Regions from separate parts of the Nonomuraea purpurea genome, predicted to be linked through region 1. Evidence: riboswitches for the same ligand, from Rfam matches in the RefSeq annotation. Region 1 holds a riboswitch; each other region holds the start of a gene.
What was found. A riboswitch is a leader RNA that binds a small molecule or an ion and turns the genes downstream of it on or off. The one in region 1 is predicted to bind S-adenosylmethionine.
Positions count from the first base shown of each region.

Region 2: it holds a riboswitch for S-adenosylmethionine, as region 1 does, so the genes downstream of both, thrC (threonine synthase) here and ACFOY2_RS31740 (aminotransferase class V-fold PLP-dependent enzyme) in region 1, are expected to answer to the same signal.
Region 3: it holds a riboswitch for S-adenosylmethionine, as region 1 does, so the genes downstream of both, ACFOY2_RS18990 (ABC transporter substrate-binding protein) here and ACFOY2_RS31740 (aminotransferase class V-fold PLP-dependent enzyme) in region 1, are expected to answer to the same signal.

Region 1 is NZ_JBHSBI010000018.1:39,704-50,145, reverse strand. Features, by position in the region: gene ACFOY2_RS31775 (L-aspartate oxidase) at 1-355, opposite strand, end outside; gene panC (pantoate--beta-alanine ligase) at 430-1,266, opposite strand; gene ACFOY2_RS31765 (Rossmann-like and DUF2520 domain-containing protein) at 1,289-2,179, opposite strand; gene ACFOY2_RS31760 (chaplin family protein) at 2,492-2,719, opposite strand; gene ACFOY2_RS31755 (SAM-dependent methyltransferase) at 2,909-3,871, shown strand; gene ACFOY2_RS31750 (cytochrome P450) at 3,855-5,048, opposite strand; gene ACFOY2_RS31745 (TerC family protein) at 5,058-5,807, opposite strand; SAM riboswitch class IV at 5,922-6,037, shown strand; gene ACFOY2_RS31740 (aminotransferase class V-fold PLP-dependent enzyme) at 6,081-7,367, shown strand; gene ACFOY2_RS31735 (DoxX family protein) at 7,369-8,001, opposite strand; gene ACFOY2_RS31730 (NADH-quinone oxidoreductase subunit D) at 8,126-9,271, shown strand; gene ACFOY2_RS31725 (acyltransferase family protein) at 9,268-10,410, shown strand; gene ACFOY2_RS31720 (hypothetical protein) at 10,413-10,442, shown strand, end outside.
Region 2 is NZ_JBHSBI010000026.1:24,050-34,491, forward strand. Features, by position in the region: gene ACFOY2_RS38465 (S8 family serine peptidase) at 1-810, opposite strand, end outside; gene ACFOY2_RS38470 (DUF3263 domain-containing protein) at 1,275-1,571, shown strand; gene otsB (trehalose-phosphatase) at 1,611-2,381, shown strand; gene ACFOY2_RS38480 (hypothetical protein) at 2,445-3,020, shown strand; gene ACFOY2_RS38485 (alpha,alpha-trehalose-phosphate synthase (UDP-forming)) at 3,017-4,465, opposite strand; gene ACFOY2_RS38490 (RNA polymerase sigma factor) at 4,497-5,051, shown strand; SAM riboswitch class I at 5,131-5,272, shown strand; gene thrC (threonine synthase) at 5,286-6,515, shown strand; gene ACFOY2_RS38500 (MoaD/ThiS family protein) at 6,540-6,815, shown strand; gene ACFOY2_RS38505 (cold-shock protein) at 7,057-7,257, shown strand; gene groL (chaperonin GroEL) at 7,630-9,255, shown strand; gene ACFOY2_RS38515 (hypothetical protein) at 9,402-9,623, shown strand; gene ACFOY2_RS38520 (YbhB/YbcL family Raf kinase inhibitor-like protein) at 9,690-10,220, opposite strand; gene ACFOY2_RS38525 (HelD family protein) at 10,285-10,442, opposite strand, start outside.
Region 3 is NZ_JBHSBI010000009.1:52,649-63,090, reverse strand. Features, by position in the region: gene ACFOY2_RS19005 (sensor histidine kinase) at 1-45, opposite strand, end outside; gene ACFOY2_RS19000 (RrF2 family transcriptional regulator) at 56-457, opposite strand; gene ACFOY2_RS18995 (sulfite exporter TauE/SafE family protein) at 663-1,601, opposite strand; SAM riboswitch class IV at 1,829-1,949, shown strand; gene ACFOY2_RS18990 (ABC transporter substrate-binding protein) at 2,001-3,104, shown strand; gene ACFOY2_RS18985 (ABC transporter ATP-binding protein) at 3,071-4,414, shown strand; gene ACFOY2_RS18980 (ABC transporter permease) at 4,411-5,310, shown strand; gene ACFOY2_RS18975 (ABC transporter permease) at 5,303-6,103, shown strand; gene ACFOY2_RS18970 (hydantoinase/oxoprolinase family protein) at 6,100-8,445, shown strand; gene ACFOY2_RS18965 (hydantoinase B/oxoprolinase family protein) at 8,448-10,442, shown strand, end outside.

The DNA.
Region 1 (10,442 bases):
AGCGGGCGCCGCGCCGCATGAGCCGCCGCAGCGCCCCCGGGCCCTCGGTGACCATCGTGCGCACGGCCCGGACGTCGCACAGCCCGACGCCGGCCACCACCGTGTCGTTCAGGTGCTCCTCGGGCGTGTCGCGGGGGTCGAGCACGGCCGCGATGCCGCCCTGGGCCCACCGGGTGGAGCCCGACGACAGCACGTCCTTGGTGACGACCAGGACCTTGGCCGCAGGCTCCAGCTCGGCGTAGCGCAGCGCCACGGTCAGGCCCGCGATGCCCGAGCCCACGACCACCACGTCCGCCTCGACGGTCCAGCCGGGCGCGGGCGCGGTCAGCTGCAGGGGAAGGGCCGGTGCGCTCATGGGGGTCTCCTCACTGAGACTATTTCGTCAATATGACGATAACGCTTGGCGAGGCGTTCATATGCCCCGGGGCCTCAGTGGGGATTCAAGGTCAGGGTGACGTTGTCGATCAATCTGGTGTCGCCCACCCTGGCGGCCACCGCGAGCACGGCCGTGCCCTCGTGCGACTCGCCGACTTCCCTGAATGTGGCGGGATCGACCAGGGCCAGATAGTCCAGGTCGAGCTCGGGGCCCGCCGCGTCGAGCACGTCCTGCGCGGTGGCGCGGATCTGGGACGGGTCGAACTGGGCCGCGCCGGCCCGCAGCGCCCGCGACAGGGTCAGGGCCACCCGGCGATCACTCTCGGACAGGTAGCGGTTGCGGCTCGACAGGGCCAGGCCGTCGGGCTCGCGCACGGTGGGGCCGCCCAGGATCTCGATCGGCAGGTCGAGGTCGGCGACCATGCGGCGGATCAGGGCGAGCTGCTGGGCGTCCTTCTGGCCGAAGACCGCCAGGTCGGGCCTGACCAGGTTGAACAGCTTGAGCACGACCGTGAGCACCCCGTCGAAGTGCCCCGGCCTGAAGGCGCCCTCGACGATCGTGCCCATCTCGCCCGCCGAGACGCTCACCTGGCGGCCGGGCGGGTACATGTCCTCGACGGCGGGGTTGAAGACGACGTCGACGCCCTCGGCCCGGCACGCGTCCAGGTCGGCATCAAATGTACGGGGATAGCGGGAAAAATCCTCGTTTGGGGAAAATTGCAGAGGGTTGACGAAAACACTGACCACGACCTGATCGGCCCGGACGCGGGCCTGCCTGATCAGCGACCTGTGGCCCTCGTGCAGCGCACCCATGGTCGGCACCAGCGCCACATCGCCACCACGACGCGCCTTGACCAGGTCTTCCCTGTTCCTGGCGACGATCAGCTCCATAACTGCCCTCCAAACGCGACTTTCAGGTCCATATATTGCCCCCCAGCGCGTCGAGCAGCCGCTCCGCCTCCTCGGGTTTGAGCAGCCCCGCCGCCAGCGCCCGATCTGCCGTGAGCCTGGCCAGCGCGATGTAGGCGTCGGCCGCCTCGGGGGCCGCCAGGATCAGCGCGTCCACGTGCTTGCGCACGGTGCCGGCGTCGCCGCGTACGACGGGGCCGGTGAGACCGGTGATGCCCAGCCGCAGCACGTTGTCGAGCGCGGCCCCGAGCAGCGGGCCCAGCATCCGGCCCGGATGCTCCACACCGATGCGGCCCAGCAGCTCCTGTGACTCGGCGATGAGCGTGACCATGTGGTTGGCGGCCCCGGCCAGCGCCGCGTGGTAGAGCGCGCGGTCGGCGTCGGCGATCCAGACGGGCTCGCCGCCCATCTCGATCACCAGGGCCTCGGCGATGGGCCGCAACATCTCGGGCGAGGTCACGCCATAGGAGATACCGGTCAGCTTGTTGATGTCGTCGTCCCTGCCCGTGAACGTCATCACCGGATGCAGCGCGAGCGGCAGCGCGCCCATCTTGGCGGCCGGGTCGAGCACCGACAGCCCGTACGCCCCGCTGGTGTGGACCAGCAGCTTGCTCTGCAGATCGGCCCCGGTGGCGGCCAGCCCGCCGACGAGATCGGGCAGCGCGTCGTCGGGCACGGTGAGCAGGATCAGCTCGGCGCCGGCGACCACCTCGTCGGGCCGGGAAGTCTTCACCCCCAGCCGGTCGGCGGCCCAGCGCTGCGAGTCGTCCGACACGCCGCTCGCGGCCACGATGCGATGCCCGGCCTGCGCCAATGCGGCGCCCAGAGCCGAGCCGACCTTGCCCGCCCCGAGCACGCCGACAGTCAGCCGTGCCGGGCGATCACCTGCGTCCATGACGTCTCACCCCTGTCGACCGTGATGGCACTGCCGACCAGCGTAACGGCCTCTCAGGATTGCGGACGTGACCGCTGTTTTGCCGCACGTTGAGTTAACGACAAAACCGACAAGGGCATACAAAAAGCGCACCCCCTGTCGGAAGAGATGAGGAGAGGGGTTCACCGCATGGCAGCGGGCGCCGAGTCCTCCGCCAGGGACCCGACGCCCGCATTGTGTGACCTCTTGGAGGTGCGCCGGCCGGTCAGCCGCCGACTGATCGGCCGGAGACCGAGCCCGGGCCGGCCTGCGTCGGCCCGGGCTCCTGTCCGGTCAGTGGTGGCTGGGCACGTAGGAGCTGGCGCCGCCCTTGCAGCCGGCGATGGCGAGGCCGATCACGGCCACCGCGTTGCCGCAGACGTTGACCGGGATGGAGATCGGTGCGTGGATCTGGTTGCCGCCGAGGATGCTGCCGTTGCCGCTGGTGATATCGGCGTGCGCGGGGGCGGCCAGCGCCAGCACGGCGAGCGCTCCGGTAAGGACCATGGCCTTCTTCAGCATGAGGGTTTCCTTCTGTTGTGGCGGCAGGAAGCCGCAGGTACTTGTTCGGGGTGACCGGCTGCGTCAATTGGGGGTTGGCGCAACGCAATCATCCGGTGACAATGGGTAAACGTTACCGCAAGCTTGCAACCTTGAGTAGCTATTCGATGACGATCCGTCGCCGTCGAAAATCATGAGATAGTCCAGGGCATGTGGCTCACCTGGCGCGCCGCGACAGAGCGCGCGCTGTACGGAGAGGCCGGCTTCTACCTGCGCGAACGCCCGTCAGGCCACTTCAGGACCTCGGTGAGCGCCTCGACCGCCTTCGCGGAGGCGATTGTGGCGCTGCTGGCGCAAGTGGACGCCGAACTCGGCGGTCCCGAGGTGCTCGACCTGGTCGACATCGGCGCGGGCGAGGGCGTGCTGGTCACGCAGGTGCTGGCCGCGGCCGACCCCACGCTGCGCGACCGGCTGCGGATCACGGCCGTGGACCTGTCGCCGAGGCCGCGAGAGCTGCCCAAGGAGATCGGCTGGCGCGACCGCCTGCCCGCCGGCGTCTCGGGGCTGGCCATCGCCAACGAATGGCTCGACAACGTGCCGCTCGACGTGGTGGAGCAGACGGCCGACGGACCCCGGCTGGTCATGGTGAACACCCGTACGGGCGAGGAGCGTCTCGGAGGGCCGCCGAGCCCGGCCGACCTGGCCTGGCTCGACCGGTGGTGGCCGCTGACCCGGGTCGGCTCGCGAGCGGAGATCGGCCGGCCGCGCGACGAGGCGTGGGCGTCGGTCCTCATGCGCCTCACCAGGGGACGGGCGATCGCCATCGATTATGCACACCCTGTGGATAACCGCCCGCCCTGCGGGACGCTGACCGGCTACCGCGACGGGGCGGTCGTGTTGCCCGTACCCGACGGCACCTGCGACATCACCGCCCATGTCGCCCTCGACGCGTGCGCCGAGGCCGGGCGGCGGGCCGGCGCGATATCCACAACCTTGTCCACACAGCGCGAGGCGCTGCGCGAGTTGGGCGTCCTCGGGGCGCGCCCGCCCGTCGAGCTGGCCCGCGCCAATCCACGGGGCTATCTGCGGGCCCTGGCCAGAGCTTCGGAGGAGGCCGAGCTGATCGATCCCACCGGGCTCGGCGGCTTCGGCTGGCTCACCCAGCGAAAGTGAGCTCAAGTGAGCGCAGGCCGCGAATGACGTAGCCGGGCTTCCACGTGGGCTCCTGCCGCAGCTCCAGCTTGGGCGCGCGGTCCAGGAGCGCGCCGAACGACTCGATCAGCTCGATGCGGGCCAGCGGCGCGCCCAGGCAGAAGTGGATACCGGCCCCGAACGAGATGTGCGGGTTGTCGGCGCGGCCCACGTCGAGCCGGTCCGGGTCGTCGAAGACCGCCGGGTCGCGGTTGGCCGAGCCGAACAGCAGGGCCACCTCCGACCCGCGCGGGATCCGCACGCCGTGGACCTCGATGTCCTCCAGCACCCAGCGCTCGAACATCTGCAGCGGCGTGTCCCAGCGCATCAGCTCCTCGACGGCCGTGGGCAGCAGCGAACGGTCCTCGCGCAACCGTTGGAGCTCGCCGGGGTTCCTGAACAGGGCCCACCAGCCGTTGCCCGTCACGTTCACGGTGGCCTCGTGGCCGGCGTTGAGCAGCAGGACGCACGTGCCGACCAGCTCGTCCTCGGTGAGCTCCGGGATCTGGGTGAGCGCGCTGATCAGGTCGTCGCCGGGGGCGCGGCGGCGCCGCGCCGCCAGGGACTTGAGGTATCCGGCGAACTCCTCCGCAGCGCGTGCCGCGGTGTGCTGGGCCTGGCTGCCGGGGTTGAGTTCGTACATCAGGCAGATGTCGGCCGACCAGGGGCGCAGCAGGTGGCGGTCCTGGTCGGGGACGCCGAGCATCTCCGCGATCACGGTGACGGGGAGCGGCTCGGCGACCTCGGCGATCAGGTCTCCGCCGCCCTTGTCCGCGTACGCGGCCACCAGCCTCTCGGCGATGGCGCGTACGCGGGGGCGCAACGACTCGACCATGCGCGGCGTGAACGCCCTGGAGACCAACCGGCGCAGCCTGGTGTGCACCGGCGGCTCCACGTCCAGCATGCCCGCCCTGATCACCCGCCAGAACGGCTCCTGGAAGTCCGGCTCCTGCGGCCTGCCGAACTCCTCGTGCGTGGCCACGTGCAGGTAGGACCGCCCCAGGCGGCGGTCTCTGAGCAGGGCGTTGACGTCGGCGTGCCGGGAGACGAGCCACTGGCCCGTCGGCTCGAAGTAGCTGACGGGCGCCTGGCGCCTCAGCTCGTCATAGACCCGGTACGGATGAGCGACGAAATCAGGATCCCAGGGGTCGAAGGGCACTATTTCATCTTAAGGAGTGGCCTTCTCCTCCGTCTCCTCCGGAACCTTCTTGTTGTTCCTGCTGCGCACCCGGATGTTCAGCAGTTCCACGATGACCGAGAACGCCATCGCGAAGTAGATGTAGCCCTTGGGGATGTGCTGGTCCAGGCCCTCGGCGACGAGCACCACGCCGATCAGCACCAGGAACGCCAGCGCCAGCATCTTGATGCTCGGATGCGTGTCGACGAACCTGCTGATCGGCCCGGAGGCGAACAACATCACCAGCACGGCCACCACGACGGCCGCGATCATCACGCCCAGCTCGTCGACCATGCCCACGGCGGTGATGACCGAGTCGAGCGAGAACACGATGTCCAGCACCATGATCTGCGCGATCACGGAGGCGAAGGACGCGGCGGCGGCCTTCTTGTCCTTGCCGTGCGGGGTGTCCATGCTGTGGCCGATCTCCGTGACGCTCTTGGCCAGCAGGAACAGGCCGCCGAGCAACAGGATCAGGTCGCGTCCCGATATCTCGTGGCCGAAGACCGTGAACAGCGGCGCGGTGAGCTGCACCACCCACGACAGGGCGAGCAGCAGGAGCAGCCTGCTGATCAGCGCCGCCGCCAGGCCCAGCACGCGCGCTCTGTCCCGCTGCTCAGGAGGTAGCTTGCCCGCCAGGATCGAGATGAAGATGATGTTGTCTATCCCTAGAACGATCTCCAAGGCGACCAGGGTGAAGAAACCGATCCAGATCTGCGGGTCGGTCACCCAGTCCAGCATGTGTGTACCTCCATGACGCGGGGGTGGCGGGTTTCCGGGTGCAACGAGTCAGGAGTCACATAAGTTCGCGGACTTGCGTTTTAGGGCCTGGCGTCGGTTATAGTGCGGTTCGTAGGTCATGAGTGCCAGCGTCAAGCCCCGGCTAGCTGGCCGGCAACCCTCGCGTCCGCGGCGGGGTGCCCCGGGTGAAGACCTGGTCCGCCACGGAGGGTGGCGGGCAAGCGCGGGCTCCGTGGCTGCTCCGGGGGTCCGATGACCCTGAGGAGATGTGCCGTGTCCACGCTGACGATCTTCAACGCCGCCACCGAACCCATCGACGAAGCCCCCGCCGCCGTCACGAGCCGGTCGATCCCCGCCGTGCTCGGCGCCGACCTCGAAGTGCCGGTCAAGGGCGGCAAGCTGGTGTCCTACGCCAACCTCGACTACGCCGCCAGCGCCCCCTGTCTTGAGCCGGTCAGCGCCGCCGTCACCGCCGCGCTCCCGGCCTACTCCAGCGTTCACCGCGGCGCGGGCTACGCCTCCCAGCTCACCACCGCCAGGTACGAGCAGTCCCGCCACACGGTCAGGGCCTTCGTCGGCGCGCGTCCCGACGACGCCGTGATCTTCACCCGCAACACCACCGACGCCACGAACCTGCTGGCCCGCTGTCTGCCCGCCGGCACCACCGCCGTGGTCTTCGACACCGAGCACCACGCCTCGCTCCTGCCCTGGGCCAGGTCCGTACGGCTCGCGCCCCCCGCCTTCCCCGGCGCGGCCGTCCGCGCCGCCGACGAGGCGCTGGCCGGGATCGAGGGGCCGAAGCTGCTCGTGGTCACCGCCGCCTCCAACGTCACCGGCGAACTGTGGCCCATCGCCGCGCTGGCCCACATCGCGCACCGGCACGGGGCCAGGATCCTGGTGGACGCGGCGCAGCTCGTACCGCACCGGCGGCTCAACCTGACCGCGCTCGACCTGGACTACGTGGTCTTCTCAGGACACAAGCTGTACGCGCCCTTCGGCGCCGGCGCTCTGGTCGGGCGCAGGGACTGGCTGGCCGAGGGCGAGCCGTACCTCAAGGGCGGCGGCGCGGTGCGCTCGGTGGAGGAGACCATCGAGTGGCACGACGACCCCGAGCCGCGCCACGAGGCCGGAACCCCGAACGTGCTGGGCGCCATCGCGCTGGCCGCGGCCTGCGACGCCCTCAGCGCCACGGGGTGGACCGCGCTGGTGCGCGAGGAGGAGGAGCTGATCGCCCGGCTGCGTTCCGGGCTGGCCTCGATCGAGGGTGTTCGGGAGCTGTCGCTGTGGGGGGATGACCATCCTCGGGTCGGCATCGTGTCGTTCACCGTGGCCGGTTACTCGGCGCGCGAGGTGGCCGAGGCGCTCTCCGGCGAGTACGGCATCGGCGTGCGCGACGGCAAGTTCTGCGCGCACCCGTTCGTCCGGCATCTTCTGGATGTGAGCGACGGGGGCTGTGAGGACGACACGGCCTCTGCGGTTCGGGCCTCGATCGGCATCGGGACCACGCGGGAGCACGTGGACCGGCTCATCAAGGCGCTGCGCGACCTCGTCGCCCGCTGACTCAGCGGTTCGGCGGCTTGGGATGCTGGTGCGGCTCGTCGGCCACCAAGGCGTCGATGTCGCGCATGTCGTCGTCGTTGAGCCTGCTCGATCTGGGCGGCGCCTGCTGTTTGGGCTGTTTGCTCGCGCCGGGCGGGTCCTGCGGTCTCGTGGGGCCCGTCGCGAAGTTCCCGTTCCTGGACGCATGGGCGGCCAGCTCCGCCTCGGCCGCGTGCCGCTCCGAATGTCTGCGGAACAACGCGCCGATGATGCCGTCGAGCCCGATCCGCCCGCCTCCGAGCGCCGCGAACATCAGGCCGAGCGCGCCGAGCGCGCCGGGCAGCTCCCAGCCGTCGTTACCGGCCAGCACGCCCTGCGAGGCGTGCACGAACGCGATCGCGCCGAGCATGTTGATCAGCAGTAGCACCCCCATCAGCCGCACCAGCAGGCCGATGATCAGGAAGAGGCCCCCGACGGTCTCCACGATGGTCGCGTACACGGCGGAGAGTTCGGGCACCGGGATCCCCATGTCCGTGAACCCCCGCGAGGTCGGGCCGAGGCCGCCCTGCCACTTCTCCAGCCCGTGCGCCAGGAAGATCACGCCAGTCACCACCCGCGCGATCAGGGCCGCGATATCGAAGAGAACTCTCTTCATGGTGCTTTTCTCCCCCCGTTCCCGCTATTCCTCCCCATGTCCGTCTTAAGGATGCGTTTCAATGCCATTCCTTGACCCTCCCCCGCGCTGGATCGCCGACCACGGCGGTGGCAGCATGGGGCCTATGACGGAACGTGTGGTCGGAATCGGAGCCGGCGCGAAGGAGCTGGCCACCGAGGACATGATCCTCAACATCGGCCCGCAGCACCCGTCGACGCATGGGGTGCTCAGGCTGCGCCTGACACTCGACGGCGAGCGCATCGCCACCGCCGAGCCGATCATCGGCTACATGCACCGGGGCGCGGAGAAGCTCTTCGAGGTCCGCGACTACCGCCAGATCATCATGCTGGCCAACAGGCACGACTGGCTGTCGGGGTTCGCGAACGAGCTGGGCGTGGTGCTGGCCGCCGAACGCCTGCTCGGCATGGAGCCGCCGGTCAGGGCCGTGTGGGCGCGTACACTCCTGGCCGAGCTCAACCGGGCGCTCAACCACCTGATGTTCCTCGGCTCCTACCCCCTGGAGCTGGGCGCGATGACGCCGCTGTTCTACTCCTTCAACGAACGCGAACGCATCCAGGCCGTCATGGAGGAGATCTCCGGCGGACGCATGCACTACATGTTCAACCGGGTCGGCGGGCTGAAGGAGGACCTGCCGCTGGGCTGGCTCGACCGGGTGTCGCAGACCGTCGCCGAGACCCGCCGCCGCGTGCCCGACATCGAGAACCTCATCCTGCACAACGAGATCTTCATGGCCCGCACCAGGGGCGTCGGTGTGCTCTCCGCCGAGCAGATCACCCAGTACGGCGTCAGCGGCCCCATCGCCCGCGCCTCGGGCGTCGATTTCGACCTGCGCCGCGACGAGCCGTACCTGGCCTACTCCGAGCTGCCCGTCAAGGTCGTCACCCGCGGCGCCGGCGACTGCCACGCCCGCTTCGAGGTACTGCTCAACCAGCTCAAGGTCTCGCTCGACCTGGCCGACGCCTGCGTCGACCGCCTGCGCTCGCTGCCTCCAGGGCCGATCAACCAGCGGCTGCCCAAAGTGCTGAAGGTGCCCGAGGGGCACACCTACGCCTGGACCGAGAACCCGCTCGGCATCAACGGCTACTACCTGGTCTCCAAGGGAGACAAGACCCCGTGGCGGCTCAAGCTGCGCTCCGCGTCGTACAGCAACGTCCAGGTGCTGCGCGAGATGCTGCCCGGCCACCTGGTCGCCGACATGGTCGCCATTCTCGGCTCGATGTTCTTCGTCGTGGGTGACATCGACAAGTGACCACCACCCCATCCGACCAGCAAGCAAGCGTCGAACGCGACAAGTACGTCGACTGGCTGCGCGCCCTGAGCCTGATCGTCGTGGTCGTCTGGCACTGGGCGTTCACGATCCTGGAATGGAAGCCGCACGGCCCCGAGCCGACCAGCCCGCTCGGCTTCACCTCCGGGCTGTGGATCCTCACCTGGCTGCTGCAGGTGCTGCCGCTGTTCTTCTATGTCGGCGGCCACGTGCACCTGCTGTCCTGGCACCGGGCCAAGCAGCGCGGCGTCGGCATCGGCGCGTTCGTCTGGCGGCGCATCCGCGCCCTGGCCTCGCCGGCGTTGTTCCTGTCCGGCGTGTGGATCGCCATCGGGGCCTTCGTCACGCTCACCTTCCACGTCGACTGGATGTGGCGGGTGGTGCTGCTGGTGCTCAGCCCGCTGTGGTTCCTCGGCGTCTACCTGGTGCTGATCGCGCTGCTGCCCGTGGCCCTGTGGCTGCACCGCCGCTACGACGTGCTGGCCCTGATCTGGCTCGGCGGCGCCGTCCTGGTCGTCGACGTGTTCCGCTTCCGGTACGGGATCGAGTGGGCCGGCTGGCTCAACATGCTCCTGGTCTGGGGCCTGGCCCACCAGGCCGGGTTCTTCTACGACCGCGTCGTCATCCTGCCCAGACGCTACGACATCGCCGTGCTCTGGACCGGCCTGTTCGCCCTGTTCGGCCTGGTCTACTCGGGCATCTACCCGGGCTCGATGGTGGGCGTGCCCGGCGACAAGTGGTCCAACATGGCGCCGCCCACGTTCGTCATCGTCGCGCTGCTGCTGTTCCAGATCGGGCTGGTCGAGGTGTTGCGGCCGTCGATGGAGCGCGTCCTGGAGCGCCCCGGCTGGCGCCGGGTCAACGGCTTCATCAACCGGTACGCGCTGCCGCTGTTCCTGTTCCACACCACCGGGATGGCCATCGCCCTGGGGTTGTCGTGGTGGCTGTTCGGCACGCTGGGCACGAAGATCCCGCCTGACCTCAAATGGTGGCTGGAGCGGCCCATCGCCATCATCGGCCCGCTCATCTGCACCCTTCCCGTCATCTACCTCTTCGGCCGCCGCAAGCCTCCTGTCAGGCAAAAGCAGGACAGGAAGGTGGGCGGCTCCGTAGGCTCCTAGCCATGGCCAACATCGACTTCCCCGCCAACGCC
Region 2 (10,442 bases), on a different contig from region 1:
GGCCACGCCCGCCACCATGGCGGCGGCCGAGCTGGTGCCGTCGCCGACCACGTACGAGTCGCCGCCGTCGGCCGTCACGATCTCCGTGCCGGGGGCCACCACCGACAGGTAGTCCTGCCGGTTGGAGAAGCCGGCCACCTGGAGCCGCTGGTCCACCGCCCCCACGGCGATCACGCCCGGGTAGGCGGCGGGGAAGTTCTTCTTGTTGGCCGCGGCGCCGTCGTTGCCCGAGGAGGCCACCAGCACGATGCCCTTGCCGACGGCGTACTGGACGGCCTCCTCCTCCGAGGCCGACCCCTCCCACGAGCCGCTGCCGCCGCCCAGCGACATGCTGATGACGTCGGCGCCGTGGTCGGCCGCATACCGGATGCCCCTGGCCAGCGCGTCGCGTCCGCCGGAGCGCCGCTGTTCGCGCCGCGGGTCGCCGTTCTCCAGCGTGACGCGTACGGACAGGACCTTGGCCTGGGGCGCCACCCCGACGACGCCGCGTGACGCCCCGTGCCCACGCCCGGCGATCAGGCTGGCCATGGCGGTGCCGTGCTGCCCCCATGGGCCCCTGGCGGCCCCGGTCAGGTCGGGCCCCTGGATCACGGCGCCCTCCAGGTCGGGGTGGTCGCCGTTCACGCCGGTGTCGAGGACGGCCACCAGCACGCCCTCGCCCTTGCTCGACCGCCACGCCTCCGGCAGCCGCATCGCGCCGAGCTGCCACTGCCCGGCGCGCGCGACCTCGCCCACGTCGTCGGAGGCGCTCGTCGGCGCGAGCCCGAGCACGAACGCGGCCGTCAGCACGGGCACGAGGAGCCCCCTCATGGGGCCGGCACCCGGGACGGCGCCATCGCGAGCGAGCGCGACCGCCCGCCGGGGAAGGTCGTGGGGGCGATCACGGCGCACGTCACCCGCGCCCTCCAGGGGCTCGGGCCGGCGGACATTATGAAGATGTGCACGGCGGACAGTTGGTACACGTCAACCTCGAACGGGAGGGGAGGGGCGCCCGATCTGCCCGTGCATTCTGACACGAGGGGGTCGGTGCAATCCGACGCTTCAGTAAACAGGCCGATACGTGGAGTAATTCCTATCTGCGGCCTTCGTCCAAAGAAGTCGGTGAAAGTCGGACATGTGAGCCAGGAGGGAGCGGGATGGTCCAGGCGAGAACCGCCACGCCGCGACTGTACGTCTCTCAATCCGCCGTGAACAGCCGCACTCCGCACATTACGATGGCCACGGGCCGCGTGCGGGCGTGCCGATCGTCGCCCGCCCCTTCCGAGGAGGACACCATGGGAGCACCGCTCAGCGGTGACGATGCCCAGGAGACGTCCCGCCAACCGCTGACAGAACGAGAGCTGGAGCTCCTCGCCTTCGAACGCCAGTGGTGGCGCTACGCGGGCGCGAAGGAGCAGGCCGTCAAGGAGGCCTTCGGGTTCTCCGCCACCCGCTACTACCAGTTGCTCGGCGAGCTGATCGACAGACCGGAGGCGCTGGAGCAAGATCCGATGCTGGTCAAACGGCTGCGCAGGTTACGGTCCACCCGCCAGCGCGACCGAGCGGCCAGAAGGTTTGGCATGCGTCCCTGACCGGCTGGGTACGGCAGCCGCGTGAGGAACATCCCTGGAATGAAAGCGATCTTGAATGATCCGGCGGGCGCCGTGATCGGGCTCGACTTCGACGGCACGCTGTCGCCGATCGTGCCCGATCCCGCCGAGGCCGTGATCCATCCGAAGGCCCCCGCGGTGCTCGCCAGGCTGGGCGCGCGCGTCCGCGCGCTGGCCGTCGTCACCGGCCGGCCCCCTGCCACCGTGCTGGAGCTCGGGCCGGGCCTGGCCGACGTGCCCGGCCTGGTCATCCTCGGCCACTACGGCTTCGAACGCTGGGAGAACGGCCGGATCTCCGCCCCGCCCCCGCATCCCGGCGTGCCGCGGGTCGAGGCCGAGCTGCAGCTGCTGCTCGACTCGCTGGGCCTGCGAGAGGTGATGGTGGAGGACAAGGGCCGGGCCGTGGCGGTGCACACCAGACGCGCCCCCGACCCCGGGGCCGCGCTGGCCGCGTTGCGCGAGCCGCTGGCCAAGCTGGCCGACAAGCACGACCTGGTGGTCGAGCCGGGGCGCTTCGTGCTGGAGCTGCGGCCGCCCGGCATGGACAAGGGCCAGGCGCTCAGCCTGTTCCTGACCGAGCGGGCCGCCAGGTCCGTGCTGTTCGCCGGTGACGACCTCGGCGATCTGGCCGCGTTCGAGGCCGTGCGCGCCTGCGGGCTGCCCGGCGTCACCGTGTGCAGCGGCTCGGCCGAGGTGACGGCGCTGACCGAGCTGGCCGACCTCGTGGTGGACGGGCCCGAGGGGGTGGTGGAGTTGCTCGACGAGCTCGCCTCCGCGATCAGCGCCGCGTGACCGGGCGGCGGTTTTCAGCCATTGGCGACTGATCTGCAAGTGGCGCCCCCTACCGTCAGTCGCATGTCCAAGCGATACCTCGCCGTCGCGGCCCTGGCCGCGATCACCCTCCTGGCCGCCCCCCTGCCCGCGCACGCCGCCCCCGCCCAGCCGCTCAAGCTCAGAGGCGGCCTGACCCTCTACCTGCCGATCAAGTGGGAGGTGCGCCGCGTCAGCCCCGACTGGATCCGGGTGGTCACCGGCAGGTGCGCCAAGCCCGGCGGCGCCTACGGCACCGCCGAGTGCGACAGCTTCTGGGTGCTCGGCCCGAAGGCCATCAAGGAGGGCAACGAGCTCTTTTCTCCCTACACCGGTGCCAAACCGTTCTATCCCGCTACCGACGTGCAGCTGTGCCCGCACAACCGCAAGTGGGGCCAGACGCTCGGCGCGGCGAAGGTCAAGGGCCTGCGCCAGGTCGGCCCCGGGCACAAGGCCGCCTACCGCGAGTGGAAGGCCACCTGCGTCTCCTACTCGGGCGGCGCGGTGAAGTCCCGCTACGTGCAGCGCGAGTGGTTCCTGCCCACCACCAAGATCCTGGTCGTCGACCAGTGGAACACGCCCGGCCTGGCCGGCGTGCTCGAGCACGCCGACTGGCGTTAGAGCGCCTGCTGCTCGTCGATGGGCCCCAGAGCGTCGAGCTGGGCCGCCAGCCACTTCTGCGGCGGCAGGGCGGTGGCGGCGGCGTGCAGCTTGTCACGCCGCATCCTGCGTTCGTCCTCCGGCATGACCAGCGCCTCGTGCAGGGCGTCGGCCGTCTCGGTGATGTCGTAGGGGTTGACGACGAGCGCGTGCGGCCCCAGCTCGGCCGCCGCGCCGGCCTCCCGCGACAACACCAGCGCGCATCGCGGCGACAGGATCGGGCCCTCCTTGGCGACCAGGTTCATGCCGTCGCGGATGGGGTTGACCAGCAGGACATCCGCCATCCTGTAGGCGGCCAGCGAGCGCGGATAGTCGTCGTTGACGTTGAGGATCAGCGGATCCCAGTCCTCCGTGGCGTAGGTGTCCTCGATCTCCTGGGCGCAGCGCTGCACCATGGCGGTGTACTCGCGGTATTCGGGCAGGTCGTGCCTGCTGGGGTAGGCGAAGGCCAGGTGCACCACGCGGCCGTGCCACTCGGGGTGGGCGGCGAGGAACTCGCCGTAGGCCACCAGGCCGCGCACGATGTTCTTCGACAGCTCGGTGCGGTCGATGCGGACGATCAGGCTGCGCTCGCCCACCTGCTCCCTGAGCGCCGCCATGTGCGACTCGACGTCGGGCTCGACGGCCCGCTCCCACAGCGCGTCGCCGTCGACGCCCAGGCTGTGGACGCCGATGCGGGTCGTCCTGCCCTGGTGGGTGACGCTGCGCCCGGCGCGGTCGGCCTCCGCGCCCAGGAGAGCCTCACAGCAGTCCATGAACGCCTGGGCCCACCTGTCTGCCAGGAACCCGGCGTGATCGGCTCCCAGAATGCCTTCCAGGACCTCTCTGGCCACAGCGTCGGGCAGCAGGGAGAAGTATTCGGGCGGCGCCCACGGGGTGTGGCTGAAATGGGCGATGCGCAGATCGGGCCGTTCTGCGCGGAGCATCGCCGGGGTCAACGTCAGGTGGTAGTCCTGCACCATCACGCGGGCGCCGTGGCCGGCCTCCTCGGCCAGTGCCAGCGCGAACGCGCCGTTGTAGTCGCGGTAGGACTCCCACTCGCGGGCGAAGCGGGTGCCGAAGCTGGGCGAGTTGGGGATGTCGTAGAGCAGGTGGTTGACGAACCACAGGGTCGAGTTGGCCACGGCGTTGTAGGCGCGGTGGAAGGTGGCGGGCGGGATGTCGAGCATCCGCACCTTGCCGATGTCGTAGCCGGCCTGGTCGATCCGGCCGCCAGGAGTCAGGCGCACGGCGCTGCGGTCGCCGTCGGACAGCGCCGCGCACACCCACAGCACGCCGTCGTCCTTGGTCGCCCCGGACAACCCGGACACCAGGCCGCCCCCGCCGCGTTTCATGGTCAGTTCGCCGTCGTCGGAGACGGTGAAGGAGACAGGTCCTCTGTTGGAGGCCACCAGAACGCTGTTCATCGAGGCTCCTTTCGCCCATAGGATCCCAGCTATGGCGCTAGATGAGCTAACCGAGGAACTCGCCCGCTCCGCCGCCGCCGGAGATCATCGCGCACTTGGCGAACTCCTGGCACGGATCGAGCCTGATGTGATGCGTCACTGCGCCCGAATCCTGCCATATCATCAGGACGCTGAGGAGGCCTCGCAAGACACATTGCTGGCCGTGGCGCGTAACATCGGGCGCTTCGAGGGACGGGCGAGGTTCAGTACCTGGCTGCACATCGTCACGGCCAACTGCGCGCGTACGACGTACCGCTCGCTCAAGCGCAGGGCCGCCGAGCAGACCTCCGACGAGCTGCCCATGCAGAAGCCCGACGTTCGGCGGGTCAGTGTGATCGCGGGCTCGCGGCTCGACCTGCTCGACGCCATGGAGGCGCTGGAGGCCGACAAACCCGACCTGGCTCAGGCGCTGGTTCTGCGCGACATCGTCCAGCTCGACTACAACGAGGTGGCCGAGCAGCTGGGAATTCCGCTCGGCACCGCCAAGTCGCGTATCCACCAGGCACGCAAATACGTACAGGGTGTGCTCGGGGAGGACTATCGCTGAGACTATGCGTCTCATCTGCTGAGACGGATGGTCGTTTGGGTCACTTGGGCGGGTAGAGTCCAATTCAACAACTGAATATTGCTCATCCAGAGGGGTGGAGGGACCGGCCCTGCGAAGCCCCGGCAACCCTCCCGGCTTTCGACTCGCGACCTGGCGAGGCCGACCGGGACAAGGTGCCAATTCCGGTTCGCGGTCAAGGTGGCCGCGGGCGAAGATGAGGGAAGGCCTCGCTTCATGCCGCTTGACTTTGGTCCTGCCGTCGCTCTGTCCTGCCGCGAGTGCGGCACCCGTTACCCCCTCGGCCCCAGTTTCGCGTGTCAGGAGTGTTTCGGGCCGCTTGAGGCGGCCTACTCCTTCGGCGAAGTGACCCGCGCGGACATCGAATCGGGCCCCGCCAACATCTGGCGCTACCGGTCGTTGCTGCCGGTGCCCGCCGACGTCATCAGTAAGCCCAATATGAACCCCGGCTGGACCAAATTGGTCAAGGCCGGAAATCTGGGGCGAGCACTCGGCATCAAGTCCCTGCATGTGAAGGACGACTCGGGCAACCCCACCCACTCCTTCAAGGACCGCGTGGTCGCCATGGCCGTCGAGGCGGCGCGCAACTTCGGTTTCCACACCCTTTCCTGCTCCTCCACCGGCAATCTCGCGGGCGCGGTCACGGCCGCGGCGGCGCGGGCGGGGCTCGAGGCGTGCGTGTTCATCCCCGCGAACCTCGAACACGCCAAGATCGCCATGGCCCGGGTGTTCGGCGGCCGGCTGATCGGCATCGACGGCACCTACGACGAGGTCAACAGGTTCTGCTCGGAACTGATCGGCGACCCGCTCGGCGACAAGTGGGGCTTCGTCAACGTCAACCTGCGGCCCTACTACGCCGAGGGGTCCAAGACGCTCGCGTACGAGATCGCCGAGCAGCTCGGCTGGCGGCTGCCCGAGCAGATCATCATCCCCATCGCCTCCGGCTCGCAGCTCACGAAGATCGACAAGGGCTTCAAGGAGCTGGTGGCGCTGGGGCTGGTCGAGGACACCCCCTACAAGATCTTCGGGGCGCAGGCGGCCGGCTGCTCGCCGGTCTCCACCGCGTACAAGGCGGGACACGACGTCGTCCAGCCGGTCAAGCCCGACACCATCGCCAAGTCGCTGGCCATCGGCAACCCGGCCGACGGCCCGTACGTGCTCGACATCGCCCGGCGCACGGGAGGGGGCGTCGAGGACGTCACCGACCCTGAGATCGTGGCCGCGATCAAGCTGCTGGCCTCGACCGAGGGCATCTTCGCCGAGACCGCCGGCGGGGTGACCGTGGGCGTGCTCAAGAAGCTCGTCGAGACGGGAGCGCTCGACCCGGAGGCCGAGACCGTGGTGCTCAACACCGGCGACGGGCTCAAGACGCTCGACGTGCTCGCCGACGCCAAGCCCACCGCCGTGATCCGGCCCTCTCTCGACGCGTACCGCGCGACTGTCTGACAACCAGGAAAGGCGACTTAAACCATGGCCGTATCTGTGCGGATTCCCACCATTCTGCGTACGTACACCGGCGGCAACGCCGAAGTGAGTGGCGAGGGCGCGACTCTTCGTGACGTGCTCGCCAAGCTCGACTCCGACTACCCGGGGATCGGCGCGAGAATACTTGATGAATCGGGCAAGATTCGACGTTTCGTCAACGTTTATGTTGGGGAAGAGGACGTCCGTTTCGTCGAAGGACTCGACACTCCCGCCCCTGAGGGCGCTCAGATCTCAATCATCCCGGCGGTCGCCGGAGGCTGAGTGCACCACCACACGTGAGAAGGCGCCCCTAGTGGGCGCCTTCTCCATTTCCAGGCCATTTCAACCCTGAACCGCCTTCAGATCGTAGAAATACGTAGTTTGTGGATTGACTCTGTTGCCAAACCCCGTGCCACAGGTATGGTCGAGGGCGATCGTCTGGCTGATTTTCTGTTAAGTCATGCGATTACAGGTCTCGCGGAGGAATGGGCGAGATCTGTGAGCCCAGTAAGAGGAGTCGGAAGTGGCGCAGGGCACCGTCAAGTGGTTCAACGCGGACAAGGGCTACGGCTTCATCGCGGTAGACGGTGGTAAGGATGTATTCGTCCATTACTCAGCGATCCTGATGGACGGGTATCGATCTCTCGAACAGGGGCAGCGCGTCGAGTTCGAGATCACGCAGGGCCAGAAGGGGCCGCAGGCGGAGGCCGTCCGCGCGGTCTGAAAACACCGCTGGTATGCACCGGGCCGGATCGCACGGCAGCGCAGTCCGTGCGAGCCTGCCACCTCCCATTTCGTCGATCCGGGTACGGCGAGTCGTGCGGTGGGCCGCGTCCAGTGGTCCGCCGTAGGTTGCGAGGTTTACCCCCATTAGGGGCGGTTCGCCGTACTGACCTGGGCCAGGACACCCAGGGCCGCAGGCTGTCGCTTGCACTCGGCAGGGTAGAGTGCTAAACAGTCGTTGGCACTCTGTACGGCAGAGTGCCAACACTCGGATCGAGACGATGGGGCCTGCCGAACGGAGATGCAGGCCCATGCCGTCGCGGGCGTCGGCTCGGTCCAGGACAGCCACCCTGCATCTGGGAGGTCTAGCCTTATGGCAGCCAAGATGATCGCGTTTGACGAGGACGCCCGGCGCGGTCTCGAGCGCGGTATGAACCAGCTCGCCGACGCCGTCAAGGTGACCTTGGGCCCCAAGGGCCGCAACGTCGTTCTGGAGAAGAAGTGGGGCGCTCCCACGATCACCAACGACGGTGTGTCCATCGCCAAGGAGATCGAGCTCGAGGACCCGTGGGAGAAGATCGGCGCCGAGCTGGTCAAGGAAGTCGCCAAGAAGACTGACGACGTCGCGGGCGACGGCACCACCACGGCCACCGTGCTCGCCCAGGCGCTGGTGCGTGAGGGTCTGCGCAACGTGGCCGCCGGCGCCAACCCGATGGCTCTGAAGAAGGGCATCGAGGCCGCCGTCGAGCGCGTCAGCGAGGAGCTCTCCAAGCTGGCCAAGGACGTGGAGACCAAGGAGCAGATCGCCTCCACCGCCTCCATCTCCGCGGCCGACCCCGAGATCGGCTCGCTCATCGCCGAGGCGATGGACAAGGTCGGCAAGGAAGGCGTCATCACCGTCGAGGAGAGCAACACCTTCGGCCTCGAGCTCGAGCTCACCGAGGGCATGCGCTTCGACAAGGGCATGACGTCGATGTACTTCGTGACCGACTCCGACCGCATGGAGGCCGTGCTCGAAGACCCGTACATCCTGATCGTCAACGGCAAGGTCTCGGCCAACAAGGACCTGCTGCCGCTGCTCGACAAGGTCGTCCAGTCGGGCAAGCCGCTGCTGATCATCGCCGAGGACGTCGAGGGCGAGGCCCTGGCCACCCTGGTCGTCAACAAGATCCGCGGCCTGTTCCGCTCCGTGGCCGTCAAGGCCCCGGGCTTCGGCGACCGCCGCAAGGCGATGCTGCAGGACATCGCGATCCTGGCCGGCGGGCAGGTGATCTCCGAGGAGGTCGGCCTCAAGCTGGAGAACGCCACCCTCGACCTGCTGGGCCGGGCCCGCAAGGTCGTGGTGACCAAGGACGAGACCACGATCGTGGACGGCGCCGGTGACGCCGAGCAGATCGCCGGGCGGGTCGGCGAGATCCGTGCCGAGATCGAGCGCACCGACTCCGACTACGACCGTGAGAAGCTGCAGGAGCGGCTGGCCAAGCTCGCCGGCGGCGTGGCCGTCATCAAGGCGGGCGCGGCGACCGAGGTCGAGCTGAAGGAGCGCAAGCACCGCATCGAGGACGCCGTTCGCAACGCGAAGGCGGCCGTCGAGGAGGGCATCGTGCCCGGCGGTGGCGTGGCGCTGCTGCAGGCGGGCGCCAAGGCGTTCGACAAGCTGGAGCTCGGCGGCGACGAGGCGACCGGCGCGGCGATCGTGCGCAAGGCGCTGGAGGAGCCGCTCAAGCAGATCGCGGTCAACGCCGGCCTTGAGGGCGGCGTCGTGGTCGAGCGGGTGCGCAACCTCACCCCGGGTGAGGGCCTCAACGCGGCCACCGGCGAGTACGTCAACATGTTCGAGGCGGGCATCCTCGACCCGGCCAAGGTGACGCGCTCGGCGCTGCAGAACGCCGCCTCCATCGCGGCCCTGTTCCTCACCACCGAGGCCGTCATCGCCGAGAAGCCCGAGAAGACCCCTGCCGCTCCGGCCATGCCGGGTGGCGGCGACATGGACTTCTAGGTCTTTTCTTCGCTGTTCATAACAAGAGCGGCCCGGGTTTTCCGGGCCGCTCTTGTTTTCGTTTCCCAGCCATTACGTTTCATAATTGATCCGCTACTTGGAGTGAGGAAAGGTGGTGATCACACGCCTCACCAAAGGAGATGCGGATGTTCTCTCGTACCAAGCGTATTCTCGGCCTCGCCTTCGTGAGCATGGCCGCCGTGGGGGTCATGGCCGTGCCCGCGCACGCCGGCAAGGATTACATCAACGAGGTCGTGATCCTGGAAGAGCTGCAGAGGCCGTTCTGCCTTGCGGCGGCGCAGACCGGGGTAGGGCTCGTCGACGGGCTGGTGTGGAAGGTCATGAACTGCCAGAATCTGACCGGCTGACCTTCAGATCACCATGCGAAAGGCGCCCCGCCAAATGACGGCGGGGCGCCTTTCGTTGTGCGTCAGTCAGATGCCGTACTCGGGGATGATGTGGCCGCGGGCCAGGGTGTTGGCGGTGATGTTGAAACCCACCACCGCCGGGCTGGCGTCGGAGCCCACGCCCAGCTTGTCGACCCCCAGGGCGTGGACGGTGAAGACGTAGCGGTGCGGGGCGCCGGGGGGAGGGGCCGCGCCGCCGTACTGCTTGGTTCCGTAGTCGTTGCGGGCGTGGACCGCCTCCGTGGGCAGCCCCTTGAACTCGGGGCCCGTGCCCGCGCCCGCCGGCAGTTCGGTCACCGAGGCGGGCAGGTCGAACAGTACCCAGTGCCAGAACCCGCTGCCCGTGGGGGCGTCAGGGTCGAAGCAGGTGACGGCGTAACCGCGCGTCTCGGCGGGGGCGCCGGACCAGCGCAGGTGGGGCGAGATGTTCTGGCCCGTCATGCCCCAGTCGTTGAAGACGTGGAGGTCGCTCAGCCTCCCGCCGTCCTGGACGTCGTCGCTCTCGACCGTGAGCGCTGGGACCGAGGGCAGGTGTTCATGGGGAAGCGGTGCGGGCACGACGACCTCCTGGGTTGGCAGCTCCTTGCCCAGCCATCCTAGAAGCGGCCGTGCCCGCCGCGGCTCAGGCCGTCAGCTCGGCCGGCAGTGCCTTGTCGTGCAGGACCGTCAGGGACGTGACCGCGCGGGTCAGGACCACATACAGCCTGGCCAGGCCACGGGGCTCGGCGGCGACGATGTCGGCCGGCTCCACGACGATGACGTGGTCGTACTCCAGACCCT
Region 3 (10,442 bases), on a different contig from region 1:
GCCGGCGGAGCCGCGCCGGTCGGGGTCGAACCAGTGCTGAGCCATACCGCAGACCTTACGAGCCCGAGGTGGTCAACCCCGTGGGAGCGTCCACGATGTGGGCGAGGGTGATCTCGCTCAGCAGGGCGTGTTCGTGGCTGCGGAGCTGGGCCCAGACGTCGGCCAGGGGCGCGGCGGCGGCGGGGAAGTGCTCGGAGCCCTGCTCGACGCCCTCGGTCACGTGGATCACGTCGGCGAGGCTGATCTCCTTGGCCGGGCGGGCCAGCCAGTAGCCGCCGTCGGGGCCTCTTTGGCTGCGTACCAGGCCCGCCCTGCGCAGTTGGAGCAGGATGTTGTCGCAGAATCGGCGCGGGATGTCCTGGGTGAGGGCGACCCATTCCGCGTGTACGGGGCCTTCCGCGGTCGCGAGGGCGACCATGGCGCACAGCGCGTACTGGGTGCGGGCGGAGATGCGCATCAGCCGTCCCGCCGCACTGCCGGCGGGACGGCGGCGGCCCTGGCGGGTGCGGCCAGGGCGGCGATCGGGGGCGCCGCACGGTGCTGTCGCGGCAGGCAGGGGCTTGAGGTCAATGATGCTCCTTTGTGATCGGCCTCCGGCCGAGGAGGTTCCCGCGTCCCGGGTCCGGCTCCCGTGCGAGAGGCCGCCGGACCCGGGACGTGGCTCAGGCGGAGGCGGTTTCTTCTTCCGTCGTCGTGCGGCGGGTCTCGTCCTCGACCGCCTCGACCGACTCGTGCGCCTTGTCGCGCCGGTACTCGCGCACCGAGTAGGCGATGGCGGCGGCCCACAGGACGGCGATGGCGACGTAGGCGATGGCCTGGACGTTGCCGGGGGCGTCGATCCATTCGCTGCGCAGCAGGGTGCGGACGTTGGTCAGGATGATGAGCCCGCCCACGGCCGAGCCGAGGATGCGCGGCGGGATGTGCCGGACCAGCCAGGCCGCGATCGGGGCGGCGATGACGCCGCCGAGCAGGAGCACGGCGACCCAGGCGAAGTTGATGTTCTCGGAGCCGATGCCGACGAAGAACCCGACGCTGGCGGCGATGGCGACGAGGAATTCGCTGGCGTCGATGGAGCCGATCACCTTGCGGGGCGCCAGGCGGCCGCTGGCCAGGATGGCGGGGGTGCCGACCGGGCCCCAGCCGCCGCCTCCGGTGGCGTCGACGAACCCGGCGAGCAGTCCGAGCGGCGTCAGGAAGCGCTTGCGCAGCGGCTTGCCCAGGTTGCCGCGCGGCAGTCCGTACGCGGTGAACCGGATGAGGATGTAGGCGCCCAGGGTCAGCAGGATGAGCGACATGACCGGAGCGGCGGTCTCGGTCGACAGGCTCGACAGGAACGTCGCGCCGGCGAACGCGCCGACGGCGCCGGGAACGCCGATCTTGCCGACGACCTTCCAGTCGATGTTGCCGAAGCGCCAGTGTGACAGGCCCGAGGCGAGTGTGGTGCCGATCTCGGCAAGGTGCACGGTGGCCGAGGCGGCGGCGGCGTTGGTGCCGATGGCCAGCAGCAACGTGGTCGAAGTGACGCCGTAGGCCATGCCCAGGCTGCCGTCCACGAGCTGTGCGGCGAAGCCGACCAGCCCGAGCAGGATGAGTGCTCGCACGGCACCCCCTTTCCCGATTAATCCTACTGTACAAGTAGGAATAATCATTAAGGCAAAGCGCACGCCAGTCAACCCCCATCCGCGAGGGAGTGCGCCCCGTGGCGCCCGAATCACGCGCCGCGACGGGGGTACGTGTACGCCAAGAGCCTGCAATGTGTATAAAGGTGAGCAAACGACACAAACGAGCCCGGAAGATTGTCACTAAAACCGACTGGTATAGTCGCTTTTGTCACGAGTCCAGTGCGAAGCCCCGGCTTGCTGGACGGCAACCCTCCCACCGCGGCGGGGTGCCCCGGGTGATGACATGGTCGTCGAGCTGAACGGTGCTCCCGGCGGCAAGCGCGGTCCTCCAGCCGTGCCCTGCCCCACCCCCGCGCCCTTGGCTCCAACGAAAGGGTAATGATGAAGGGCGGAGTCACTCGCCTGGCCGGAGCGGGCGCCGCGGTCATGCTCGCGCTCACGGCATGCGGCGGCGTCGACACGGGCGGATCGTCGGGTACGGGCGACGCGGGCCAGGCCAAACAGGAACTCACGGTGACCGCGTTCGCGGGCGCATGGGGCGAGCTGTTCAAGAAGTCGTTCGTCGAGCCGTTCGAACGCGACACCGGCGCGAAGGTCAACCTCGTCTACGGCGCCAACGCCGAATGGCTCACCAAGCTGCGGGCGTCCGGCGGCGAGAACCCGCCGTTCGACGTCATCGCCTTCACCCCCGACGCCTCCCTGCCCGCGTCCTCGGCCGGTCTGCTGCAGCCGCTCGACACCGCCAAGCTCACGCACTGGAAGGACATCGACCCCGTGCTGCGCGGCAAGTCGGCCTACCAGGGCAAGCAGTACGGCGTGCCGCTGACCACGGGCTCGACCGGCCTCCTCTACCGAACCGACAAGATCAAGACGCCGCCGTCGGACTGGTCGGACATCTTCGACAAGCAGTACTGCGGCCACATCGCCCTGCCCCCGCTGACCTACAACCCCGGCCTGGAGTTCTTCTCCGCCCTGGTCACCTCCGAAGGCGGCAAGCTGTCCGACCCCGCGGCCGTGGACAAGGCGTTCGCCAAGCTGGAGACGCTGAAGGGCTGCGTGTCGTCCTTCCCCGCCAACGCGGGCAACGCCGCCACCGTCATGGAGAACGGCGACGCCTGGATCATGCCCTTCTGGGACGGCCGCGCCTTCGCCATGGCCCAGGCGGGCTCCCCGATCGGCTTCACCTACCCCAAGTCTGGCCCGGTGGGGGCGCTGACCTCGTACTTCGTCGCCAGCGGCAGCAAGAACAGCGAGCTGGCCACCAAGTTCCTCGACTACCTGTCGGCGGCGCAGAACCAGAAGCCGTTCGCCGAAGGCACCTGGTACGCCGCCGGGAACGACGCCATCGACTACAGCCCGGCCTTCGAGGAGCGGGTCAAGCACGGGCCCGAGGTCTTCGAGAAGTTCATCTGGGTCGACTACACGGTCGCCACCCCCAAGCTCAACGAATGGCAGCAGCGGTGGAATCAGATCTTCGGCTGATCGAACTGCCCGGGGACGGGGCGGGACACGTCGAGATCGAGGGACTGGCCGCCGGCTACGAAGGCGCGCGGGTGCTCGATCTGGAGCGGCTGTCGATCCGCAAGGGCGAGTTCCTGTCCATTCTCGGGCCCAGCGGTTGCGGCAAGACGACGCTGCTCAACTCCATCGCGGGCTTCGTGCGGCCCACGGCGGGCCGGATCGTGATCGACGGCTCCGACGTCACCGACCGGCCGCCGTACCGCCGGGGTCTGGGCATGGTCTTCCAGAACTACGCGCTGTTCCCGCACATGACCGTCGCCGCCAACGTGGCGTACGGGCTGCGGGTGCGCCGCCTGGACCGGGCCGAACGCGAGGAGCGCGTCCGCGAGGCGCTGCGCCTGGTCGGCCTCGAGGGGTACGCCGAGCGCCGGCCCAAGCAGCTCTCCGGCGGCCAGCAGCAGCGGGTGGCGCTGGCCCGCGCCCTGGCCATCCGGCCCGCGGTGCTGCTGCTGGACGAGCCGCTGTCCAACCTCGACGCCAAGCTGCGCAGGGAGATGCGGGTGGAGCTGCGGGCCATCCAGCGCCGCATCGGCACCACGATGATCTTCGTCACGCACGACCAGGAGGAGGCTCTGGCGCTGTCCGACCGGGTGGCCGTCATGAACGGCGGCCGGATCGAGCAGCTCGGCACCCCCGACGAGGTCTACCGGCGGCCGGCGACCCGCTTCGTGGCGCAGTTCATCGGGGCGGCCAACGTCCTGGAGGGCACCGTCACGGCCTCGGGCGAGCTCGACGTCGGCGGGATCACCGTGGGCTGCGGGCCACTGCCGGTGGGCGTGGGCGAGCACGCGGTAGTGGCGATCCGCCCAGAACGCATCCGCCTGCGCACCGCCGACGAACCCGGTTCGACCGGCATTCCCGACACGCCCGCCTCAGCCCTCCGCACCACCGACCCGGCCGAAGCGAGCCCCAACACGGCTGGCGTCGAGACGGCCGGCGGGGTCGCGGGGACCGTGGGGTATCGGGCGTTCGCGGGTGACGCCTGGCACGTCGAGGTGCGGCTGGCCGACGGGCGCGCCCTGAGCGTGCAGAGCGCCGACACCGGCGCGGGCTCGGCTGACCCGCCGGGCGCGGGCACGCCGGTCGTGGCAACCTGGGACCCCGCCGACGTGATCATCCTCGACGCGGGACCCGAACCGGAGACCGGCGCGAAGCCCGGCACGGGACCCGAGGCGAGGTCCGGCGCGGGGTCGGAAGCCAAGCCCGACACGGGGCCCGCGGCGAAGCCCGGCGCGGAGCCCGGTGCCGGGCCTGAGGTGGGGGCGGGATGACGGTCGTATCGCCGGGCGCGCGCCCGGCGGCCCCCGCGCGCCGCCCCCGCTGGACGGGCTTCGTCTACGTCCTCCCGCTCCTGGTCTTCCTGGCGGCCCTGTTCCTGGTGCCGCTGGTCCGCCTGCTCCGCCTGAGCTTCAATCCGGTCGACGCCTTCAACGCCGCCCTGCCGGGCTGGACCCTGGAGCAGTACGGGCGGGTCCTCACCGAGCCGTACTTCTACGGCTCTCTCCTCCAAACGCTGGCCACGGCGCTCCTGGTGGCGGTCCTGTGCGTGACCCTGGCGTACCCGGCCGCCTACGCGCTGGCCCGCCAGCGTCCCGGCGTGGTGCGTACGCTGCTGTTCGTCATCGTGATCTCGCCGCTGCTGACCAGCGTGGTCGTGCGCACCTACGGCTGGGTGGTGCTGCTGTCGGGCAACGGGGTCGTCAACCAGGCGCTGGTCGCCACGGGCCTGCGGGACCAGCTGGCCCAGCTCCTGACCAGCTACCCGGCGGTCGTGGTGGCGGTGACGCACGTGCTGCTGCCGTTCGCGATCATCCCGCTGACCACGGCGCTCGGCGGCCAGGACCGCAACCTGCACCGCGCCTCGCAGACCCTAGGGGCCGGCCCGATCAGGACGTTCCTGCGGGTGACGGTCCCCCTGAGCCTGCCGGGGATGGTCACGGGCGCGCTGATCGTCTTCGCGCTGGCCATGGGCATCTACATCACGCCGCTGCTGGTCGGCGGGGTGACGCAGCCGCTGACGGGCATCCGGGTCTACGACCAGGTGACGACGGTGTTCGACTACCCGGTCGCCGCGGCGCTGAGCTTCGCGCTGCTGGCCCTCACGATCGTCTCCACCTCACTGCTCGCGGGCGTGTTCAGGATCTGGGAGAGGCGGCTTCATGGGTGAGCGGGGTTACGACAGGGGCGTGCGCCTGGCCGGGGCGGCCCTGGCGGCGCTGGTCTTCCTGTTCCTGATCGCGCCGCTGGTGGTGCTGGTGATCAGCTCGTTCAACCGGGCGGGCTCGATGGCGTTCCCGCCGTCGGGGTTGTCGCTGCGCTGGTACGCCGAGGTGCTCGGCTCGCCCGACTGGCAGGTCTCCTTCCGGCTGAGCGGCCTGCTGATGGCGCTGGTCGTGCCGACGACGGTGGTGCTCGGCACGCTGGCCGCCTACGGGCTGACGCAGGGTTCGTTCCCCGGCCGCCGGCTGCTCCAGGGGCTGGCGTTGTCGCCGCTGATGGTGCCGGAGATCATCATCGCGCTCGGCCTGCTGTACTACTTCCACGGCGTCGGCCTGATCAACTCGCTGCCGGGGTTGTGGCTGGCGCATTCGCTGGTCGCGCTGCCGTTCGTGGTGCGGGCGGTCATGGTGAGCGCGGCCCAGCTCGACCCGGCGCTCGAACGGGCGGCGACGAGCCTGGGCGCGGGCCGCATCCGGGTGTTCCTCACGGTGACGCTGCCGCTGCTGCGGCCCGGCATCCTGGCGGGCGGCGTCCTGGCGGCGGTCACGTCGCTGGGCGAGGTCGCCGTGACGGCGCTGGTGGCGGGCGCGAACACCACGACCGTGCCGCTGCGCATCTTCTCGGCCGTGCAGTACCAGCTCGATCCGTCGATGGCGGCGGTGTCCACGCTGCTCATGGCCGCGAGCGTGGTCGTGATGGTGGTCGCCGATCGGTTCGCTCGTATCTCGGAGGCATTGTGACCGGACAAACGGCGCGGATCGGGATCGACGTCGGGGGCACGTTCACGGACCTCGTCGCCGTCCTGCCCGAGCGCGATCTGGTGGTCCACCACAAGGAGCCGAGCACGCCCGCCGACCCCTCGCGGGCCGTCGCCGACGGCCTGGCGGCCGTCCTCGCGCGGGCGGAGCTGCGGCCCGAGGACGTCGCGGGCATCACGCACGGCACCACGATCGGCCTGAACGCCATCATCCAGCGCCGAGGCGCGCGGATCGCGCTGGTCGTGACCCAGGGCTACCGCGACCTGCTGGAGATCGGCCGCAGCCGCATGCCGTCCTCCTTCGACCTGTACGCGGGCAAGGAGGAGCCGCTGGTCCCCCGCAACCTCATCGTCGAGATCCCGGCCAGGCTCGGCCCCCGCGGAGAGCCCGCCGCCGTGCCGGACGCGGCCGAACTGGACCGCGTCGCGGAGCGGCTGCGCGCGACCCGCGCCGACGCGGCGGCGGTCGTGGTCCTGCACGGCTACACCGACCCGGACTTCGAGGAGGGGGTCGCGGCGAGCCTGCGCGAGCGGCTGCCAGGGCTGCCGGTGACCGCGTCGGCGACCGTCTGGCCGGAGGTGCGCGAGTACGAGCGCGCCCTGGTCGCCTGCATGAACGCCTACATCCAGCCCCTCATGCGCGACTACTTCACCCGCCTGGAGCGCCGGGTGCGCGGCCTGGAGGTGGCGGCGCCGATCTTCATCAGCGCGTCCAACGGCGGCTCGATGAGCCTGCGTTCTGCCGCCGAACGTCCCATCGAGACCGTGTTGTCGGGCCCGGCGGCCGGTGTGGCCGCGGCGGCACGGCTGGCACGCCATCTCGGGGACGTCAAGAGCGCCGGGAACGTCGAGGGCGTCGGCGGCACTGGCGGCATCGTCACCTTTGACATGGGCGGCACCAGCAGCGACATCGCCGTGACGGTCGGCGGCTCCCCCGAGCTGGCCACGCACACCACGGTCGGCGGGCTGCCGCTGATCGTGCCGGTCGTCGCGGTGAACGCCATCGGCGCGGGCGGCGGCTCGGTCGTCTGGGTGGACGGCCAGGGCGTGCTCAAGGTCGGTCCGGGCAGCGCGGGCGCCGATCCTGGTCCGGTGGCGTACGGCCGGGGAGGCGACCGCCCGACCGTGACCGACTGCTACCTGGTGACCGGGCTGATCGACCCGGCGACGTTCCTCGGCGGCCGGATGCCGCTCGACGCCGACGCCGCGGCCAAGGCGCTGAACGGCCTCCTGCCGGGAGGCGACGGGCAGTCCGCGCCCGACACGGCGGTGGCGGGAACGGCCTCGACCGCAGCGGCGGCCGGCGCGCTGCGCGTAACCACCGCCGCAGGCACGGCAGCGACCGCGGCGGCGGGCGCGCTGCGGGTGGCCACCGCGGGCATGGCCACCGAACTGCAGAAGATCATGGCGCAGCGCGGGCTCGACCCGCGCGGGTTCACGCTGGTGCCGTTCGGCGGGGCGGGGCCGACGCACGCCGCCATGCTCGCCGAGGAGGTCGGGATCAGCCACATCGTGGTGCCGCCGACGGCCGCCACATTCTGCGCGCTCGGCGCGGCGGGCGCCGACCTGCGCCGCGACTTCGCCCGCAGCCTGCGCCGCACCCTCGACCCCGACAGCGCCGAGCGCCTGACAGGCGTGCTCGCCGAACTGTCCGCCCAGGCCCACGACTGGCTGGCCGAGCAAGGAGACTCGCTGACCGGACAGCCCCGCGACCCACTGACCGGGCCCCGCAACCCGCAGACCGAACAGCCCCACAACCCGCTGACCAGGCCCCACGACCCGCAGACCGAACAGCCCCGCAACCCGCTGACCAGGCCCCACGACTCGCAGACCGGACAGCCCCGCGACGCGCTGGTCGAGCAGCACGGCGACGGGCCGGTGGCGCGGCTGTCGGCGGCGGCTGACATGCGCTACTCCGGCCAGGCGTACGAGCTGCGCGTCCCCCTCGACCCCAGCGGCCTCGACGTCGAGTCGATCGCCGAGGCGTTCCACGCCGAACACGAGCGCCTGTACGGCTTCCGCGACCAGCACGCCCCGATCGAGCTGGGCACCGCCCGGCTCGGCGTCGTCGGCCCCGTGGCCGAGCTGCCGCCGGTCCCCGTCCCGCGGGGAACGGGCGCGCCCCTGCACTCGGGACGGCGGCCCGTCCTGCTGGCCGGCGCCTGGCACGACGCCGCCGTGCACCAGCGGCCGTCCCTGGGTGTGGGCGACGCGTTCGACGGCCCCGCGATCGTCGAGCAGGACGACACCACCGTGGTCGTGCCGCCCGGCTGGTCGGGGGACGTCGACGGCGCCGGCAACCTCCACCTCCGTCGAAAGGCCTGAACGTGCGGCTCGACCCCGTCACCTTGGAGATCGTCGGCAACCGGCTGACGGCCATGACCGAGGAGATGTGCCTGACCCTGCAGCGGACGAGCCGGTCCCTGTACGTCAAGGAGACCGCGGACTTCTGCTGCGCGTTCGCCGGGCTGGACGGCGGTTTCGTCGCCTACCCGCGCGGGATCGGCGTCTCCGGCTTCGTCGGGCTGAACGTCCTGACCGCCGTGCGCGCCGCCGGCCCGCTGGAGCCCGGCGACGTGATCATCACCAACGACCCGTACCGGTCCGGCGGCCTGGCCACCCACCTGACCGACATCCAGCTCATCGAGCCCTATTTCCACGAGGGGGAGCTGATCGGGTACGGCTGGGCGTTCATCCACTGCTCGGACATCGGCGGCCGGGTGCCGAGCAGCCTGTCGCCGATCAACGACGAGATCTTCCAGGAGGGGCTGCAGATCCCGCCGGTCCGGCTGGTGCGCGCAGGCGAACCCGTACGGGACGTGGAGGCGCTGATCTCGGCCAACAGCCGCACGCCCGAAGCCAACCTGGGCGACATCCGCGCCATGCGGGCCGCCCTGCGCACCGGCGGCGAACGGCTGGCCGGCGTGATCGCGCAGCACGGTGTGGACACGGTGCTGGCCGCGCAGGGGGACCTGGTCGACTACAGCGCGGACAAGGCCCGCGCCGCCCTGGCCGGGCTCGGCGACGGGACGTACCGCTTCGTCGACTACCTCGACGACGACGCCGTCTCCGGCATCCCGGTCCGGCTGTCGGTCACCGCCACGCTCAAGGCCGGCGACCTGCACCTGGACTTCACCGGCACGGACCCGCAGGTGGCGGCCGCCTTCAACATCGCCACCCTGGGCCGGCCGCACGCCTGGATCACCACCCGCGTGCTCGCGCTCATCTGCACCCTCGACCCCGGCATCGCGCTGAACGCGGGGCTCATCGCGCCGATCAGCGTCACCACGCCGGAGGGTTCGCTGGTCAACCCCGTGCATCCGGCCGCCGTCGGCGTGCGGCACGCCTCGGCCAACCGCGTCAACGACGCCGTCGGGGGCGCGCTCGGGCTGGCCGCACCGCACGTCCTGCCGGCCGCCTCCAGCGGGCTGGTGGTGCCGGTCGTGGTCGCCGAGCCGCGCGGCAGCGGCCAGAACGTGCAGGTGCTGGAGCCGATGGTGGGCGGGACCGGCGCGCGCGAGGGCTCCGACGGGGTGGACGGGCGCGACAGCGGCATCTCGAACCTGTCCAACAACCCCGTGGAGACCGTCGAGACGGAGATCGGGGTCGAGATCCTCACCTACGGGCTGCGTCCCGACTCGGGCGGGGCCGGGCGGTGGCGTGGCGGCTGCGGGCTCGAACTCACCTTCCGCGTGCTCGGGGAGGGGTCGAAGCTGCTGGCCCGGGGGCTGGAGCGGATGTGTTTCCGCCCGTGGGGCGTGCGGGGCGGCGGGCCGGGGACGCCCACCGAGCTGATCGTCAATCCGGGCACGGCCCGGGAACGGCGGCACTTCAAGATCGACGTGCTGTCGCTGGAGCCGGGGGACGTCGTGAGCCTGCTGACCTCGGGCGCGGGAGGTTACGGCGACCCGTACACGCGCGATCCCGAGGCCGTGCTGCGGGATGTGGAGCGCGGGGTGGTGTCTCGGGAGGGGGCTGAGCGGGCGTACGGGGTGGTGGTGCGCGAGGCGGACGACGGCGGCCTGTCGATCGACGCGGCGGCCACGGCGGCGAGCCGAGGCGGCCAGTCGGCAACCTCGGACGCCGCAACTCCAGAGACGGCCACAGCGGCGAGCAGAGGCGGCCGGTCGGCAACTTCGGACGCCGCAGCTCCGAATGGCTTGACCGCCGCGTCGCCGGAGGCCGCCCGGCCGGGCGACTCTCTCGGCGCGGTGCCGCGGGAGGGCTTCGTCGGCGGCGGTCCTGAGCGGCTCGCATGGGAGTCGGTTTTCGACGTCGACGCCGTCGATCGCCTGGTGACCGCCCTCTTCCAGCTCCCGGGA